2 regions of the Streptomyces sp. NPDC018026 genome follow, and region 1 is predicted to be linked to the other one. Evidence: riboswitches for the same ligand, from Rfam matches in the RefSeq annotation. Region 1 holds a riboswitch; the other holds the start of a gene.

Region 1 (9,197 bases):
GCTCGGTGAACATTCCCCGAGGTCACCGCCGTACACCCGGTCCGAAATCCGGAGGATTCCCGCATATCGACGGCCGAATGCAGCCTTGTACCGGTTACCGGAATCGGCTAGCCGAAACACAGTCTGAACATATGTCGTATAAACTCCGCGGACAGGCAGTGGACCGGCTCCCACGGTCGCAGGATCCTGCCGTCGAGCTGACGCGCGGCAGGCCTCTCCCACTTCTCGGTTCCCGGACCCGGCCCCTGCCGCTCCCAGCCCTGTGAGCCGACAGCGTCGTCCGCCCAGCTCCGCCCTCGCGCCACCGTGCCTTCGAATGAGAGGCGACCCATCATGCCCCTGCGTGTCCCCCCGGCCCCCGCGCCCGCCCTGCGCTCCGTCCTCACCGCCCTCTCCTCGCCCACCGCGGTCCACGAGGACCGGACCCCCGCCCTGCTCGGCGCCCAGGGACCCGCCACACCCGAACTGCCGCTTCCCGTGCACGTCCTCGACCGGGTCACGGCACAGGGCGCGGCGGCGACGCGGCTGGCCGGGTGGCGGTTCCACATCCGGTTGGGCGACCGGGCGGTGGCGGCGGCGGAGACGATGCTGACCCCCGACGGCTGGGCGTTCTCGCACTTCTTCGAGGGCCCCTACGTCGCCTCGACCGAACGCGCGCTGCGGCAGGCCGAGTCGGTGCCCCAGGCCTACCAGCCGCGCCTCCTGTCGGTGCCCGAGCTGTACATGCTCACGCTGTGGCTGCACGGCGACTGCACGGCGGACGCCGCCACGGGGCACCCCGCGGCCACCGATCTGCTGGTGCCGCTGGCGCCGGCCCCGCCCGGCATCGCGGCGCACCGGCCGCACCGGGTCGCCGAACTGCTGCCGGTCCTCACGCACCGGGTGACGCCGCCGCGGTTGCTGGGTTCTCCCGCCTGACCTGCCCGCTCCCCGCCCGTCGCCCCTGCACCCCGTCACCCACCCGCGCGGACTAGCCCCATTCGGCCATGCCGAACCATCCGAAGTGACAGTGCAGTTCAGCTGAACCGTCCGCGCGGGTGATGCGTCATCAACCTGTGAGAAGCGGTGCTGCGAAATGCCTGCGGATCGAGGGCCGCGGGGCAACACTGGGTTCCGAACGACTCGACAACGGGGGGCGGCCATGAACGAGGCTTCACGCCGCAGGACAGACAACACAGCGACCTCACCCATCACCACGGACCGAGAGACCCCACTCATGTGTCAGCACCAGCCACCGTGCCCCTCAGCCGTCTCCGCCGACCGGGAGTCCGCCCGTCTCGTGGCGCACCACCCGGAGCAGGGGTGGAGCCTGCTGTGCAACGGTGTCGTCCTCTTCGAGGACACCGGTGAGCTACTGCCGGACGGGCAGGTCATCGCGCCGCACCGTCCCGTCGGCGCGGGCCTGACGACCGCCGCCTGACCACCGGCCGGGCGGGGGCGTCCCCCCGCGCCCGGTGCATCACGGGGCCGGCCCGCAGCCACGGCTGCGCACCGGCCCCCACGCGTGTCCGGGACCGGTCACCGCGCGTAGTCTGCCCGCGCGGACGTGGTGACTGCCCGGTTTTCCGGGCCCGGAACGCCTTCCCCCGAGCACCCGGTTTCCGGAAGACTCCGGACGTCTGGCGGTCGGCGTCGGCGGAGGTGGGGGAAGTGGCAACAGACGAGGCCCGGGCCGGGACGGCCTCCGGCCGCCGGGGCAGGGTCACCATCACGGACATCGCCCGTCGCGCGGGCGTCTCGGTCCCGACCGTGTCCCGGGTGGTGAACGGCCGCTCGGACGTGTCGCCCGGGACCAGGGCGCGGGTGGAGGAGCTGCTGCGCCGGCACGGATACCGCAAGCGCGCCGCGGCGCCCGGCCGCCGGGCCGCCCTGATCGACCTGGTCTTCAACGACCTGGACAGCCCCTGGGCCGTGGAGATCATCCGCGGAGTCGAGGAGGTGGCCCACACCGCCGGGGTCGGCACCGTGGTCTCCGCGATCCACGGACGTTCGGGCGACGCCCGTCAGTGGATGCGCAATCTGCGGGCCAGGGCCTGTGACGGCGTCGTGGTCGTCACCTCCGCCCTGGACCCCGTGCTCCACCAGGAGCTGCGGATCCTCGGCGTGCCCCTGGTGGTCGTCGACCCGGCGGGCGCCCCCGACCTGGACGTGCCCACCGTCGGCGCCGCCAACCACTCGGGCGGCCGGGCGGCCACCGAGCATCTGCTGGCGCTGGGACACCGCAGGATCGGGCTGATCGCCGGTCCGCCGCGACTGCTGTGCTCGCGGGCCCGCCACGACGGCTACCGCGCCGCCCTGGAGGAGGCCGGGGTCGCCGTGGACGAGTCGCTGGTCGTCCCCGGGGACTTCCGTCACGAGTCCGGCTTCGCGGCCTGTGCCGCCCTGCTGGGCCTGCCCGAGCCGCCGACGGCCGTCTTCGCGGCCAGCGACCAGATGGCACTCGGCGCGATCGAGGCACTGCGCCGTCGGGGGCTGCGGGTGCCGCAGGACCTGAGCGTCGTCGGCTTCGACGACCTTCCGGAGGTCCGCTGGTCGGCCCCGCCCCTGACGACCGTGCGCCAGCCGCTGGCCGACATGGGCAGGGAGGCCGCGCGCACGGTGCTCCGCCGTACTCGCGGCGAGCGTCCGGACCCGCCGCGGATCGAGCTGGGCACGGAGCTGATCGTCCGCTCCAGCACGGCGCCGCCGCCCCCGCCCGCCCCGGCGGCACCCTCCCACTGAGGTCTCCCGCCGGTCACCCTCCCGCTCAGGACTCCCGCCGATGCCGCTACGCCCGGCGCCCGAGCCTGCGGCGCGGCGTTCGCACCACGACCTGACCCCAGCTGATCGCCCCCGTGATCTCCACCCTCAGCTCCACGGGCGCCCCGGTGTCGCCGGTCCGCGGCGTCTTCACCTCGGCGAAGCTGGTCACCAGGGAGTCGGTGTCCACCACGATGCCGGGCCGGGTCACGACCTTCAGCGCCCCGGCCCGCATGTCGAGGTCGATGTGGAGGGTGTCGTGCGCGATCACGGCGCGGGCGAGGTCGAGGGTCACCTCGCCCCAGGCCGATCGGATCTCCATCCGCCGTGGGACCACCCAGCCCTCGCCCCGCCGGGTGGACGCCCCCTCCTGCTCGATGCGGACGACGTCCTTGGCGGCGGCGACCGGGCGGGCGTCGGCCGCCGTCGGCAGGTCGGCGGTGAGGGCGGCGAGCTCCCCCTGGGTCCGCGCGACGAGCGCCGCGCCCACCCGCTCGTCCAGCTCCTCCGGCGTCAGCCGGCCTTCGCCCGCGGCGGCGCTCAGGAGGTCCACGGCCCGGTCCCGGTCCGTGTGCGAGGCACGGAGTGCGGGCATTACGCCGTCCTGTGTGGGCTGCACCGACATAGCTCGACCCCGATCTCCCCGGGGCGTCCCGCGAACGCCCCCTCCACTGCGGCACACTAACGCTATATCGCGTTATACCCAACGGCCAACCCCGCGTCCACCGGCTCTTCCCCGCGGCCCGTCGCGACCGGCACCCGGCCCTGCCCGATCGGCGACGCGGACGCACGCGTACCCGGCGCGACGCCCGCACCGGGCTACGGTGCCCCCATGAGCCTGAGCATCCGCAACCAGCTCCCCGGCACCGTCACCGCCGTCACCCCGGGCGAGGCCATGGCGACGGTCGCCGTCCGTCTCTCCGGCGGCCAGGACCTCACCGCGGCCATCACCCGGGAGTCCGCCGAGGACCTGGCGCTCGCCCCCGGCACCGCCGTGCGGGCCCTCGTGAAGTCCACCGAGGTGGCCCTTGCCACCGGGCGCGTGGAGGGGCTGTCCATCCGCAACCGGCTGCCGGGCACCGTCACCGCCCTGACCACCGGTGCCGCGATGGCCACCGTCGCGGTCGCCGTCGAGGGTGCCGAGCTGACCGCGGCCGTCACCCGGCAGGCCGCCGACGACCTGGGACTGTCCGTGGGCGCTCCCGTCGTCGCGCTGGTCAAGTCGACGGAGGTGTCGCTCGCCACTCCCTGAGACGCCTGAGACGCCGAGAGGCCCCGTCCGGGCACCGCGGCCCGGACGGGACCTCTCTGACTTTCCTGGCGGGACTCAGTCCTCGTACGCGTCCAGCGGCGGGCAGGAGCAGACCAGGTTCCGGTCGCCGTAGGCCTGGTCGATGCGGCGCACCGGCGGCCAGTACTTGTCGGCGGCGGACACGCCGGCCGGGAAGACGGCCTCCTCGCGTGTGTACGCGTGGTCCCACTCACCGCCGAGCGCGTCCGCGGTGTGCGGGGCGCCGCGCAGCGGGTTGTCGTCGGCGGGCCAGGCGCCGGAGCCGACCTTCTCGATCTCCGCGCGGATGGCGATCATCGCCTCGCAGAACCGGTCCAGCTCGGCCAGGTCCTCGGACTCGGTCGGCTCGATCATCAGCGTGCCGGCCACCGGGAAGGACATCGTCGGCGCGTGGAAGCCGTAGTCGATCAGCCGCTTGGCGACGTCGTCGACGCTCACGCCGGTGGCCTTGGTCAGCGGGCGCAGGTCGATGATGCACTCGTGCGCGACCAGCCCGCCGGGGCCGTTGTAGAGCACCGGGAAGTGCGGCTCCAGGCGCTTGGCGATGTAGTTGGCGGACAGCACGGCGACCTGGGTGGCGCGCTTGAGGCCCTCGCCGCCCATCAGCCGGACGTAGGACCAGGAGATCGGCAGGATGCCGGCCGAGCCCCACGGCGCCGCCGAGATCGGGCCGACGCCCGTCTGCGGCCCGGCCGCGGGCTGCAGCGGGTGGTTGGGCAGGTACGGCGCCAGGTGCGACCGCACGCCCACGGGGCCGACGCCGGGACCGCCGCCGCCGTGCGGGATGCAGAAGGTCTTGTGCAGGTTCAGGTGGGAGACGTCGCCGCCGAAGTGGCCGGGCTTGGCGAGGCCGACCAGGGCGTTGAGGTTGGCTCCGTCGACGTAGACCTGGCCGCCCGCGTCGTGCACCTGCGCGCAGATGTCGGCCACGTGCTCCTCGAACACGCCGTGCGTGGACGGGTAGGTGATCATCAGCACGGCCAGCTCGTCGCGGTGCTTCTCGATCTTGGCCCGCAGGTCCTCGACGTCGATCTCGCCGTCCTCGGCGGTCTTGACGACGACGACCTTCATGCCGGCCATCACGGCGCTGGCGGCGTTGGTGCCGTGCGCGGAGGACGGGATGAGGCAGACGGTGCGCTGCTCGTCGCCGTTGGCGCGGTGGTAGCCGCGCACGGCGAGCAGTCCGGCGAACTCGCCCTGCGACCCGGCGTTGGGCTGGAGCGAGACCTTGTCGTACCCGGTGACCTCGGCCAGCCGCTCCTCCAGCTCACGGATGAGGGTGAGGTAGCCCTGCGCCTGCTCGGCGGGCGCGAAGGGGTGCAGCGCGCCGAACTCGGGCCAGGTGACCGGCTCCATCTCGGTGGTCGCGTTGAGCTTCATGGTGCAGGAGCCCAGCGGGATCATGCCGCGGTCCAGCGCGTAGTCCCGGTCGGCGAGGCGGCGCAGGTAGCGCAGCATCGCGGTCTCGGAGCGGTGCTGGTGGAAGACGGGGTGGGTCAGGAAGTCGTCGGTGCGCAGCAGCGCCTCGGGCAGCGTCTCCCCGGCCTCCGCGTCCAGCGACTCGATGTCGCCCTCGACGCCGAAGGCGTGCCACACGCCGCCGACCTGGGCGCGCGTGGTGGTCTCGTCGCAGGCGAAGGACACGTGGTCGGCGTCGACGAGCCGCAGGTTGATGCCGTTCTCGCGGGCGGCGTGCACGATCGCGCCGGCCCGGCCGGGCACCCGCGCGGTGACGGTGTCGAAGTAGGCGCCGTGGACGATCTCGACGCCGCCCGCGGCGAGGCCGGCGGCGGTGATGGTGGCGTACCGGTGGGTGCGGCGGGCGATGGCCCGCAGGCCCTCGGGGCCGTGGTAGACGGCGTACATACCGGCCATGACGGCGAGCAGCACCTGCGCGGTGCAGATGTTGCTGGTGGCCTTCTCGCGGCGGATGTGCTGCTCGCGGGTCTGCAGGGCCAGGCGGTAGGCCTTGTTGCCGTCGGCGTCCACGGAGACGCCGACCAGGCGGCCGGGGAGGCTGCGGGCGAACTTCTCGTGCACGGCCATGTAACCGGCGTGCGGTCCGCCGAAGCCCATCGGCACGCCGAATCGCTGGGTGGTGCCCACGGCGATGTCCGCGCCCAGCTCGCCGGGGGAGGTGAGGAGCGTGAGGGCGAGCAGGTCGGCGGCGACGGTGACGAGGGCGCCGAGCTCGTGCGCCCGGTCGATCACCGGCTGGATGTCGCGGACGGCTCCGGAGGCACCCGGGTACTGGATCAGGACGCCGTTGATCTCCCTCTCGGCGACCTCGGCCGGGATGCCCTCGCTCAGGTCGGCGACGACGACCTCGACGCCGGTCGGCTCGGCGCGGGTCCGTATCACGGCGACGGTCTGCGGCAGCGCGTCCGCGTCGACCAGGAAGAGGCCCTTCTTGTTCTTGCCCATGCGCCGGGAGAGGGCCATCGCCTCGGCGGCGGCGGTGCCCTCGTCGAGCAGCGAGGCGCCGGAGGTGGGCAGGCCGGTCAGCTCGGCGACCATCGTCTGGAAGTTCAGCAGCGCTTCGAGACGGCCCTGGGAGATCTCCGGCTGGTAGGGCGTGTACGCCGTGTACCAGGACGGGTTCTCCATGACGTTGCGCAGGATCACCGGCGGGGTGAAGGTGCCGTAGTAGCCGAGGCCGATCATGGAGTCGAGGACCTGGTTGCGGTCGGCGAGCGAGCGAAGCTCGGCCAGCACCTCGGCCTCGGAGCGCGCGCCCGGCAGGTCCAGCGCGTCGGCGTTCTTGATCACATCCGGCACCGCGGCGGCCGTCAGTTCGTCGAGCGAACCGTAACCGACCTGCGCGAGCATCTTGGCCCGGGCCTCGTGGTCGGGGCCGATGTGGCGCTGCTCGAAGGGCATGGCCTGTTCGAGTTCGGAGAGCGGAGTGCGATGGGCGGTCATTGCGGAGGCCTCCTGGTCTGACGACCTTCGAGGGGCACCACGGCGCGGGTACCCGGACGGCCTCCCCCTCTGTCATCTCAACCTGAGAGCTTCACCGGGTGAGCCCTGGGGCTCTCCCGGCTTTCACCGTCGGTGAGAGCGGAAGCCGTCGACACCCGCCCTGCTTTCCAGAGTGACCTCGTCCGTGCGGTACGTGAGCCTGAGAGATTCCGGGGAGGATTTGCTCCTTCGGCGCCTCCGGTGGTGTCCGGAGGACTCTCCCGCGCGGGGTCAGCAGCCGTTTGCCAGCGTACCAGCGAGGTCGCGGCACGGACTTCGAGTGGCCGACCGGGCACTTGTGCTCTTTTGTAGTACTTACGGATGATTAGGCGGCTGGTGTGCGACCCCAGTCCGGCCCAGTGGTGCGATCAAGTGGAGGGCCCCGTGCGTACTGACATCGATCCGCGGAACCTGATCGGCCGCAAGGCGTTCGACCGCGACGGCACCAGGATCGGCACCGTGGACGAGGTCTACCTCGACGATGCCACCGGCGTCCCCGAGTGGGCGGCGATACGAACCGGTCTCTTCAGCAGGGACGCCTTCGTCCCGCTGGAGCCCAGCGAGCTGGTCGACGGCACCCTGCGGGTGCCCTTCGACCGGGGGCTGATCAAGGAGGCGCCCGACTTCGGCGTCGGCCGCCACCTCTCGCCGGAACAGGAACTCCAGCTCTACCACCACTACGGGCTGGACGTATCGGCCGCTCCCCCGCCTCCCGACCACGACTTCGGCAAGCTGGCCGGCACGGGCAACGACGACGGCTGACCGCCCTCGCCGCCCTCCGTGCCGGCGACCAGCGGCAGCGGATCCGCCGGTGTCAGCTCCGGGTCGTCCACCGGGAAGGTCCGCACCCGCCCGACCTCCGAGTACGGCGTCTCGAAGCGCACGGTGACCCGCCCCAGACCGCTGCCCTGGACCCAGCCGTGCCCCAGCTCCGTGTGCCGCACATCGTGCCCCGACGGCCACCGGCGCTCGGCGGGCGAGGCGCTGTGCTCCTCGGCGGGCTCGGTCCCGGGCTCCTCGGCCGGTTCCTCCGCCCGGTCCCCCGCCGCCTGCGCGAACAGGTCCTCCTGCGTGTAGTCGGCGAGCCCGCTGACCCCCACCCCGAGCAGCCGCACGCCGCCCGTGGTGTCCACCGAGTCCAGCAGTCTGGCGGCCGCCTCCCGCACCACCGCGGGATCGTCGGTGGGACCGCGCAGGGTCTCGGAGCGCGTGAGCGTGGAGAAGTCGTATCTGCGCACCTTGAGCACGATGGTCCGCCCGGACAGGCCGGCGGCGCGCAGCCGCCGCACACAGCGCTCCGCCAGCCGCGCCACCTCGACGCCGACCCGCACCCGGTCGTGGATGTCCACGTCGTAGGTGTCCTCCACGGACACCGACTTGGTCTCCCGCTCGGCCACCACCGGACGCTCGTCCCGCGCCAGCGCCATGGCGTACAGCGCGTGGCCGTGCGCCTTGCCCAGCAGCCGCACCAGCTCGTCCTCGCCCGCCTCGGCGATCTCGCCGACCGTGGTGATCCCCGCCCGCCGCAGATGGTCTCCCGTGGCCGGTCCCACCCCGGGCAGCGTCCGCACCGTCATCGGCGCCAGCATGGCCCGCTCGGTCCCCGGCGGGATGAGCACCAGTCCGTCGGGCTTGGCCGCCTCCGAGGCGATCTTGGCGAGCATCTTGGAGGCGGCGAGGCCCACGGATCCGGTGAGGCCGGTGACGGTGCGGATGTCCGTGCGCAGCTTCGCCCCGGCCACTCGCGCCGACTCCGCGTCCCGGGCCGCCCCGCCGGCGTCCAGGTCCACGAAGGCCTCGTCCAGGCTCAGCGGCTCCACCAGCGGCGACAGCTCCCGCAGCAGCCGCATCACCTGCTCGCTGATCGACCGGTAGAGCTCGAAGCGCGGCACGAGGTAGGCCGCGTGCGGCGCGAGCCGGCGGGCCTGGCCCATCGGCATCGCGGAGTGCACCCCGAACACCCGCGCCTCGTACGAGCAGGTGGCGACCACACCGCGCGGTCCGAGGCCGCCCACCACGACGGCCTTCCCGCGCAGGCTCGGCTTGGACGCCTGCTCCACCGAGGCGAAGAAGGCGTCCATGTCGAGATGCAGGATCGTGGGCGCGGTTCTCACATCTCCGATGCTGCCCTACGCCACTGACAATGCCCTCACCGAACGGCTCCGGGGCGCGGCGGGGTCAGACCGCCCGGTTGTTCCGCCGCCGG
Region 2 (9,197 bases), on a different contig from region 1:
GGCCGCTTCCGCGGTCGGCTCGTGCAATGGTGCCGTCATCTGGCAGGGACCCCTCTCAACCGGCGGTAGCCGGCCCGCACTTGCCGCTGTAGCGGCGTGATCAGTCCGTCGTACAAAGAGGCGAGCATCCACCCCTTGTTGCGGGAGTCTTCAACGCTTTGGCGATCTGTAGCCAGACTTGACGGGGAATGGATGCGCAACCGTGATGCTGTTTGAGGTGTTCCGTTATCCGGACAGTGGGTAACGGGGGCCGGACACGGGCGAGTTGGGACATCGGGGACAAGGTGGCGCTTTGCGTCGTCATCTACGCGCGAAGATCGCCTCTGCCGACCGGAGGACCGACCCCGCCGCCGTCAGTACCGGCTACCGGCCGGAGGGTATCCGTACCCGCCCGCCGGCGCCTGGGCGGGGGCCGGAGCGTGGGCCTCGCGGTCGTAGAACGGGCGCGCGTTGGCGCGCAGCCACAGCGCGACCGGGTCGTCGGTGTCGGTCATCGCCACCGTCGACACCGGCAGCCCGTCCGGCACCGCGCCGACGGACTGCTGCATCATGGCGCGCACCGCGTCGACGGCCGGCGGGGAGGTGTCGTACACGTCCAGGCCGATGGCGAGGTACGGCGCGCCCAGCGCGGGCTGCACCCAGGCGCGGCGCAGCGCGCGGACCGCCGGGGTGCGGTGGGCGTTCTGCGCGAGCAGGGCGTAGAACTGGGGGATCTCGATGGCCGGTTCGGACAGCCGCAGCGGCCCGGCGGGCTGACGGTCCAGGCCGGAGGCGATGCGGCGCAGGTCGAGCCAGGGGATGCCGACGCCGCCGCCGGGGGCGTGCGGATTGAGCCACAGGCCGTAGTGGTCCGGGTACAGGGCGCGGGCCACCTCCAGGCCGTCGACCACTTCGTACGACCGGTTCCAGCCGCTGGCCGAGAGCTCCTGGGCGGAGGTCACGCAGGGCGCGTAGCCGTAGCCCTCGATCTCCATGTTCCCGTACTGGGCGTCCGGGGAGCCGGCCTGGCCGTGCCACAGCAGCATCCAGACCTGGCCGGAAGTGGGGGTGGCGAGGGCGCGCAGCAGGGCCTCGTAGGCGTCGTAGCGCCCGGGCGTCACCTGGCGCAGCATGTGCTCGACCTGTCCGGTCGTGGTGCCGCTGGCGCTCACGCGTATCGCCCCTTCGAGAAGTTCCCCCGGTGTTGGGACCAGCTTAAGGCTCCGCCGGGTGCGGGGGAGGTCTGGAGCTCGGGGTGTGCGGTCCTTGTTCGGCTGCGGCGCCGTCGTGGCTTGTCGCGCAGTTCCCCGCGCCCCTGACGGCGTTTCCCATACCGGTGTTTACAAGTCACCGTTGTAGAAGGGCCTGACCTTCTCCCGCATCCAGTCGCAGACCGGGTCCTGGGCCGCTTCCAGGAGGACCAGGTTGACCTGGTACTTCAGGGGGGACTTGGCGAGGGCTCGGCCGAGGGCGTCCAGGGGGAGGGTGCGGGCGTCGTCCTCCCAGTGGGTCAGTTCGACGCCGACGAACAGGACCGGGTCGGCGGTCTCGACGGCGGCCAGGCAGCGGCGCGCGCTGCGTACGACGCCGGTGGCGGCGAACTCGGCGGAGGCCGCGGCCAGGAAGTCCACCGGGTCGTCCTGCCAGTCCGGCTCGAAGAGGCGGACCCGGCCGCCGGAGGAGGGCCCGTCCAGCGGGGTGCGCCCGGCCCGGCACAGCTCGGCCACGGCGGGCGGCGGCAGCGGGATGCCGACCACGCCCTCCGGGTTCACCGCGATGCCGACCTGCGGGGGCAGGCCGCGGGCGAACTCCGCGGCGGGGGCGACGGTGTACGCCATGTGCGCGCCCGCGACCTGGCGCAGCTGCTCCTCCGAGCTGAACACCGGCACGTAGGCCTGGCCGTCGATCTCCAGCGACGGCAGGTCGAGGGGGCCGCTGTGCGGGCCGCCGCCGTTCGGCAGCGGGATCCACAGGAAGCTGCGGCCGAGGACCTCCACGATCCGGCCGCCGGCCGCCGGGATGCCGAGGGAGGCGGACAGCACCTCCTCCAGCTCGTTGCCTGGCCATCCGCCGTGCGGGTGGGGGTGCGTCTGTGCCGGGAAGTCCATCTGCCTACCTACCGCCTGCCTGGTACCGCCGTTCGTGGCTGAAAGGCTAACCCGTTCGGCCCCGGGGCCCTACCGTGCGTCACCCCGTGAAGGCGATCCGCCGCAGGGTGTCGGCCGCCGCCCGGTCGAGGACGACCGCCGAGGAGCAGCCCGCGGGCAGCGTGCCCTCGGTCACCGCGCGCAGCAGGCGGGAGTTGGCCGCGCGGTGCCGCAGGAACGCGTACCGCGACACGCCCCGGCCGCGCTCGCGCTGGCCTGCCAGGGCCTCGCCGGGGGCGACGTCGAGCAGCAGCAGGTGCAGGGTGCCGTCCCGGCGCCGGGCCTCGCGGGCCAGCCAGCCGCGCACCCAGGCCTGGGTGCCGCAGTCGTGCACGACGACGCCCTCGCCGGAGCGCAGCGCGCGGCGCAGTCCGGCGTAGTGGGCGAGGCGGACGAGGGGGCGGTAGAGCGGGTACGGCAGGAGACGCGGCATGCGGCGGTCCCAGCGGTCGCGGGTGTCCTGGGAGTCGATGCGGCCGCCGCGCACGGTGCGCCGCATCAGCGTGGACTTGCCGCTGCCGGGCAGGCCGGTGATCACCACCAGGTCCCGGGGTCCGAAGAGCAGGGCGTGCGGGCTGCGGCCGTCGCGGTCTCTGAGGTCGCGGACGACGGGTGCGGTCAGCGGGGCGCATGCCTCGGGGGCCGGGGCGGCCGGCTGCTTGGGCAGCGCGAGTCCCGAGGTCGTGGCGTACGCCGTGGTCCTGTTCACCGTGATCGTCCTCCCCTGGGGCGGTACACGAGTACCTCCCCGTCGAGTGTAAAGAGAAGGTAATGCGCGGGTCTCGCGTTTTCGTTCGCTTACTGCCACAAGCCGGTTACAGATCACGGTCTGCCACGGATCGCCCGGGCATGCAATGATGGCGGCGCCAACTGCATACCGGCCGTTTGAATCCGCGCGGGAGAGTCCCCGGCCGCGCCGGGGCGCCGAAGGAGCAAGTCCCTCCCTTGAATCTCTCAGGCCCCGTTACCGCGCGGGCGAGGCACATCTGAAAAGCGGACCGCCCCCGACGGCGGTCCCACCCAAGGTGCAAGCCCTGATCGCCGTACTCCGGTGGCCGTGGCGAACCTCTCAGGTTCCGATGACAGATGGGGAGGACCGACCTCGCCACGTCCTGTCCTGGGAGACGACCGACCGATGAGCAGTACCGAACCGCGCCGTACCGCGCTCGACGCCACGCATCGCGCGCTGGGCGCGACGATGACCGACTTCGCCGGCTGGGACATGCCCCTGCGCTACGGCTCCGAGCGCGAGGAGCACGTCGCGGTGCGCACCCGCGCCGGTCTCTTCGACCTGTCGCACATGGGTGAGATCACCGTCACCGGGCCGCAGGCGGCCGAGCTGCTGAACTTCGCGCTGGTCGGCAACATCGGCACCGTGAAGCCGGGCCGGGCCCGCTACACCATGATCTGCCGCGAGGACGGCGGCATCCTGGACGACCTGATCGTCTACCGGCTCGACGACACCGCGGCCGTGTCTGCTCACTACATGGTGGTCGCCAACGCCTCCAACGCCCAGGTCGTGCTGGACGCGCTGACCGAGCGGGCGGGCGGCTTCGACGCCGAGGTGCGCGACGACCGCGACGCCTACGCGCTGCTCGCCGTGCAGGGCCCTCAGTCCCCGGGCATCCTCGCGTCGCTCACCGACGCCGACCTGGACGGCCTGAAGTACTACGCCGGTCTGCCCGGCACGGTCGCCGGCGTCCCGGCGCTGATCGCGCGCACCGGCTACACCGGCGAGGACGGCTTCGAGCTGTTCGTGAAGCCGGAGCACGCCGTCGAGCTGTGGCAGGCGCTGACCAAGGCGGGCGAGGGCGCCGGACTGGTCCCGTGCGGCCTGTCCTGCCGGGACACGCTCCGCCTGGAGGCGGGCATGCCGCTGTACGGCAACGAGCTGTCGACCGCGCTGACCCCGTTCGACGCCGGGCTGGGCCGGGTGGTGAAGTTCGAGAAGGAGGGCGACTTCGTCGGGCGCGCCGCGCTGACCGAGGCCGCTTCCCGGGCGGAGCAGAACCCGCCCCGCGTCCTGGTCGGCCTGGTCGCCGAGGGCCGCCGGGTCCCGCGCTCCGGGTATCAGGTCGTCGCGGGTGGCGAGGTGATCGGCGAGGTCACCTCCGGCGCCCCGTCCCCGACGCTGGGCAAGCCGATCGCCATGGCGTACGTCGACGCGGCGCACGCGGCCCCGGGCACCGAGGGCGTCGGCGTGGACATCCGGGGCAGCCACGAGCCGTACGAGGTCGTGGCGCTGCCGTTCTACAAGCGCCAGAAGTAGACACTGGGCGACACCGGCCCCCCGGTGGACACCGGGCGGCGTCGGCCCCCGGTGGACACTGGGCGGCGTCGGCCCCGGTGTCCCCGGCGGCGTCGGCCCCGTGTGACGTACCGCCCCACCACCCCCTTCACCAGCCACTTCCTCGCGTACAGGAGAATTCAGGCCATGAGCAACCCCCAGCAGCTGCGCTACAGCAAGGAGCACGAGTGGCTGTCGGGCGCCGAGGACGGCGTCTCGACGGTCGGCATCACGGAGCACGCGGCCAACGCGCTCGGTGACGTCGTCTTCGTCCAGCTCCCCGAGGTCGGCGACTCGGTGACCGCGGGCGAGACCTGCGGCGAACTGGAGTCGACCAAGTCCGTCTCCGACCTGTACTCCCCCGTCTCCGGTGAGATCACCGAGGTCAACGAGGACGTCGTCAACGACCCGTCGCTGGTGAACAGCGCCCCCTTCGAGGGCGGCTGGCTGTTCAAGGTGAAGGTCACGGACGAGCCGGCCGACCTGCTCTCCGCCGACGAGTACACCGCCTTCGCCGGCGCCTGAGGAGTCACGATCGCATGTCGCTTCTGAACACACCCCTGCACGAGCTGGACCCGGACGTCGCCGCCGCCGTCGACGCCGAGCTGGACCGCCAGCAGTCCACCCTCGAGATGATCGCCTCGGAGAACTTCGCCCCGGTCGCGGTCATGGAGGCCCAGGGCTCGGTCCTCACCAACAAGTACGCCGAGGGCTACCCCGGCCGCCGCTACTACGGCGGCTGCGAGCACGTCGACGTGATCGAGCAGATCGCCATCGACCGGGTCAAGGCGCTCTTCGGCGCCGAGCACGCCAACGTGCAGCCGCACTCGGGCGCCCAGGCCAACGCGGCCGCGATGTTCGCGCTGCTCAAGCCCGGCGACACGATCATGGGTCTGAACCTCGCCCACGGCGGGCACCTGACCCACGGCATGAAGATCAACTTCTCCGGCAAGCTCTACAACGTCGTCCCCTACCACGTCGGCGACGACGGCCAGGTCGACATGGCCGAGGTGGAGCGCCTGGCCAAGGAGACCAAGCCGAAGCTGATCGTGGCGGGCTGGTCGGCCTACCCGCGTCAGCTGGACTTCGCCGCCTTCCGCAAGGTCGCGGACGAGGTCGGCGCGTACCTGATGGTCGACATGGCGCACTTCGCCGGTCTGGTCGCGGCTGGCCTGCACCCGAACCCGGTGCCGCACGCCCACGTGGTCACCACCACGACCCACAAGACCCTGGGCGGCCCCCGCGGCGGTGTGATCCTCTCCACGGCCGAGCTGGCCAAGAAGATCAACTCCGCCGTCTTCCCCGGTCAGCAGGGTGGTCCGCTGGAGCACGTGGTGGCCGCCAAGGCCGTCGCCTTCAAGGTCGCCGCGAGCGAGGACTTCAAGGAGCGCCAGGGCCGTACGCTGGAGGGTGCCCGCATCCTGGCCGAGCGCCTGGTGCGGGACGACGCCAAGGCGGCGGGCGTCTCCGTCCTGACCGGCGGCACGGACGTCCACCTGGTCCTGGTGGACCTGCGTGACTCCGAGCTGGACGGCCAGCAGGCCGAGGACCGACTCCACGAGGTCGGCATCACGGTCAACCGCAACGCCGTCCCGAACGACCCGCGTCCGCCGATGGTGACCTCCGGTCTGCGCATCGGTACGCCGGCCCTGGCGACCCGCGGCTTCACCGCCGAGGACTTCGCCGAGGTCGCGGACGTGATCGCCGAGGCGCTGAAGCCGTCCTACGACGCGGAGGCCCTCAAGGCCCGGGTGAAGACCCTGGCCGACCGGCACCCGCTGTACCCGGGTCTGAACAAGTAGACACCGCGTCCGGGGGACGGGGCGCCGCATCCGCCACAAGCGGCCGGGCGCCCCGCCCCTCGGCACCCCCTCCGCACCACCCCCGTTCTGAGGAGTCCCCGTGGCCATCTCGGTCTTCGACCTGTTCTCGATCGGCATCGGTCCGTCGAGCTCGCACACGGTCGGCCCGATGCGCGCGGCCCGCATGTTCGCCCGCCGCCTGCGCAACGAGGAGCTGCTGGACTCCGTCGCCTCGGTCCGCGCCGAGCTGTACGGCTCGCTCGGCGCCACCGGCCACGGCCACGGCACCCCCAAGGCGGTGCTGCTCGGCCTGGAGGGCGACTCGCCGCGCACGGTGGACGTGGAGACGGCCGACACCCGCGTCGAGACGATCCGGTCCTCCGGCCGCATCAGCCTCCTCGGCGACCACGAGATCGCCTTCTCCTACGACGACGACATGGTCCTGCACCGCCGCAAGGCCCTCCCCTACCACGCCAACGGCATGACGCTGTGGGTGTACGACGCCGAGGGCGCCGAGGTGCTGACCAAGACCTACTACTCGGTCGGCGGCGGCTTCGTCGTCGACGAGGACGCGGTGGGCGCGGACCGCATAGTCCTGGACGACACCGTCCTGAAGTACCCCTTCCGCACCGGCGACGAGCTGCTGCGCCTGGCCCGGGAGACGGGCCTGTCCATCTCCGCCCTGATGCTGGAGAACGAGCGGGCCTGGCGCGACGAGGACGAGATCCGCGAGGGCCTGCTGGAGATCTGGCGGGTGATGCGGGCGTGCGTGGAGCGCGGCATGACCCGCGAGGGCATCCTGCCGGGCGGCCTGAAGGTCCGCCGCCGCGCCGCGAACACCGCGCGCAAGCTGCGCTCCGAGGGCGACCCGCAGGCCCTGGCCATGGAGTGGATCACGCTCTACGCGATGGCCGTGAACGAGGAGAACGCCGCCGGCGGCCGGGTCGTCACCGCCCCGACCAACGGCGCGGCCGGCATCATCCCCGCGGTCCTGCACTACTACGTGAACTTCGTGCCCGGCGCCGACGAGGACGGCGTGGTCCGCTTCCTCCTCGCCGCCGGCGCCATCGGCATGCTCTTCAAGGAGAACGCCTCCATCTCCGGCGCCGAGGTCGGCTGCCAGGGCGAGGTCGGCTCCGCCTGCTCGATGGCGGCGGGCGCCCTCGCCGAGGTGCTCGGCGGCACTCCGGAGCAGGTGGAGAACGCCGCCGAGATCGGCATGGAACACAACCTCGGGCTCACCTGCGACCCGGTCGGCGGCCTGGTCCAGATCCCCTGCATCGAGCGCAACGGCATGGCCGCGGTCAAGGCGGTCACCGCGGCCCGGATGGCGATGCGCGGCGACGGCTCGCACAAGGTCTCCCTCGACAAGGTCATCAAGACCATGAAGGAAACCGGCGCCGACATGTCGGTCAAGTACAAGGAGACGGCCCGGGGCGGGCTGGCGGTGAACATCATCGAGTGCTAGGGCCGCCGCGGAGACGGCGCGGCCATGCGGATCTTCGGTACCAGGACCAAGCTCAGGCCGTACGCCTCGCCATGGAGGACGCCGTCAAGCGACACCGGCGGCGATCGCGGCATACGACGGCACAACCACGCCGCTGCGAAGCCTCGGGGGTCAGGCACCGGTGTGGAGGTAAGCGGCCCACAGGAAGGGGACTTTGGCGCGGTCGAGCGCGCCCGGCAGGTCGTGGCCGTCGCGCAGGCCGCGTACCGCCTGGTGGAGTGCCCAGGCCGAACGGCCGGTGTCCAGCGCCCCGGTAGGGGTGCGCAGGTGGGTGTAGAAGGCGTCGGCAACGGCGGCGGCCGTCTGGTCCCTGATCTCCCACAGGGTGCCCACCACATGGGGGAAGCCGGCGAGCTGGAAGGCGGAGGTCAGGTGGATGGACTCTTCGATCAACTCGACGTTGCTGACGGCCGCGGTGCGGCAGGCGGACAAGTAGGCCAACTGGGCGTGGCCGAGGCGGACGGGGGCCAGACTGGCGACGGTGAACGGGTCGGACGCGTGGTCGTGGAGCAGGAGCAGGCTCCTGGAGGGGTCGGCGGGGTGGCTGGCACCGTGGCAGGCGAAGTGCGCGATCGGGCAGTCCGGCAGGTGACGCAGAACGGCGGGCTTGGTGGGCAGGTTCGTGGCGGCCGCGTCCGCTTGCGCGGGGTCGGGCTCACGAAGCAGGACAGCACCCGGCAGGTGCCGGCGCAGCAGCTCCGCCTCCGCCTCCACGTAAGGAAGGCGGCCGAGGCCGGGCACTCCGGGAGTGGTGGGCATGGCAACGATCAGGCCCCGAGCAAGCGCGTCGGGTGACAGGACCCGGCCGCCACCGGTGCGGCGGGCGTGGCGCAGGGCGCGGACGGTCGGCGTGTAGGAGGAGACGACCCGGTCCATGACGGTACGTCGGCACGCGTCGTCGGCGGGATCGGTGTGGTGGCCCGCAGCATGCAGCGGCAGCAGACCCAGCACTCCGCCCGGCACCCACCACACCCGCGGCCAGTCGGCCTCCACCGACGGCCGCCGGTGATGGCCCAGGAAGTCGAGCACTGGTCCTGCCGCGTTGTCCCACAGCCATTCCAGGACCGCCGTCATGTCGTCCTGCGCCGCGCGCCGGAGAGCGGTGTTCGCGCCCGTGGAGGCAGCGGTGAGCGCCTGGTGGAAGGCGGTGATCCGGTCATTCACGGTGGCGACGGTGATGCCGGGGAGTTCCAGGCAGGTGATGCCGTCGTGGGTGAGTACCAGGGCGTCGCTGCGGAAGTGGCTGATGTTGAACACCACGACCGGGCCCTGGGATGCCTCGGCGACGAGTTCCTCGACGCTGGGCGGGAGGGCGAACGATCCGAACCCGTCGAGCGCGCGGATCTCACTCAGGGTCCGGGCGAAATCGCGGACCAGGTCGTACCGGTCGAGGGCAGCGCCGCGCTCCTCGCCCGCCGCCAGGGCGCCCGTGTCCAGGAGCTCGCCGAGGGCGGAGTCGCCAACGGGCTGGTCCA

What was found. A riboswitch is a leader RNA that binds a small molecule or an ion and turns the genes downstream of it on or off. The one in region 1 is predicted to bind glycine.
Region 2: it holds a riboswitch for glycine, as region 1 does, so the genes downstream of both, gcvT (glycine cleavage system aminomethyltransferase GcvT) here and gcvP (aminomethyl-transferring glycine dehydrogenase) in region 1, are expected to answer to the same signal.

What each region holds. Positions count from the first base shown of each region.
Region 1 covers NZ_JBIRFY010000008.1:387,193-396,389, forward strand. The annotation lists gene ACH4D3_RS25955 (hypothetical protein) at 334-918, shown strand; gene ACH4D3_RS25960 (DUF5999 family protein) at 1,217-1,420, shown strand; gene ACH4D3_RS25965 (LacI family DNA-binding transcriptional regulator) at 1,651-2,721, shown strand; gene ACH4D3_RS25970 (DUF1707 domain-containing protein) at 2,768-3,334, opposite strand; gene ACH4D3_RS25975 (molybdopterin-binding protein) at 3,572-3,991, shown strand; gene gcvP (aminomethyl-transferring glycine dehydrogenase) at 4,067-6,952, opposite strand; glycine riboswitch at 7,130-7,225, opposite strand; gene ACH4D3_RS25985 (PRC-barrel domain-containing protein) at 7,376-7,753, shown strand; gene ACH4D3_RS25990 (DNA polymerase IV) at 7,669-9,105, opposite strand; gene ACH4D3_RS25995 (MerR family transcriptional regulator) at 9,170-9,197, opposite strand, start outside.
Region 2 covers NZ_JBIRFY010000006.1:44,488-53,684, forward strand. The annotation lists gene ACH4D3_RS19940 (ABC transporter permease) at 1-39, opposite strand, end outside; gene ACH4D3_RS19945 (enhanced serine sensitivity protein SseB C-terminal domain-containing protein) at 354-1,151, opposite strand; gene ACH4D3_RS19950 (enhanced serine sensitivity protein SseB) at 1,320-2,087, opposite strand; gene ACH4D3_RS19955 (AAA family ATPase) at 2,167-2,835, opposite strand; glycine riboswitch at 3,013-3,106, shown strand; gene gcvT (glycine cleavage system aminomethyltransferase GcvT) at 3,262-4,395, shown strand; gene gcvH (glycine cleavage system protein GcvH) at 4,561-4,938, shown strand; gene glyA (serine hydroxymethyltransferase) at 4,953-6,215, shown strand; gene ACH4D3_RS19975 (L-serine ammonia-lyase) at 6,316-7,683, shown strand; gene ACH4D3_RS19980 (CHAT domain-containing protein) at 7,834-9,197, opposite strand, start outside.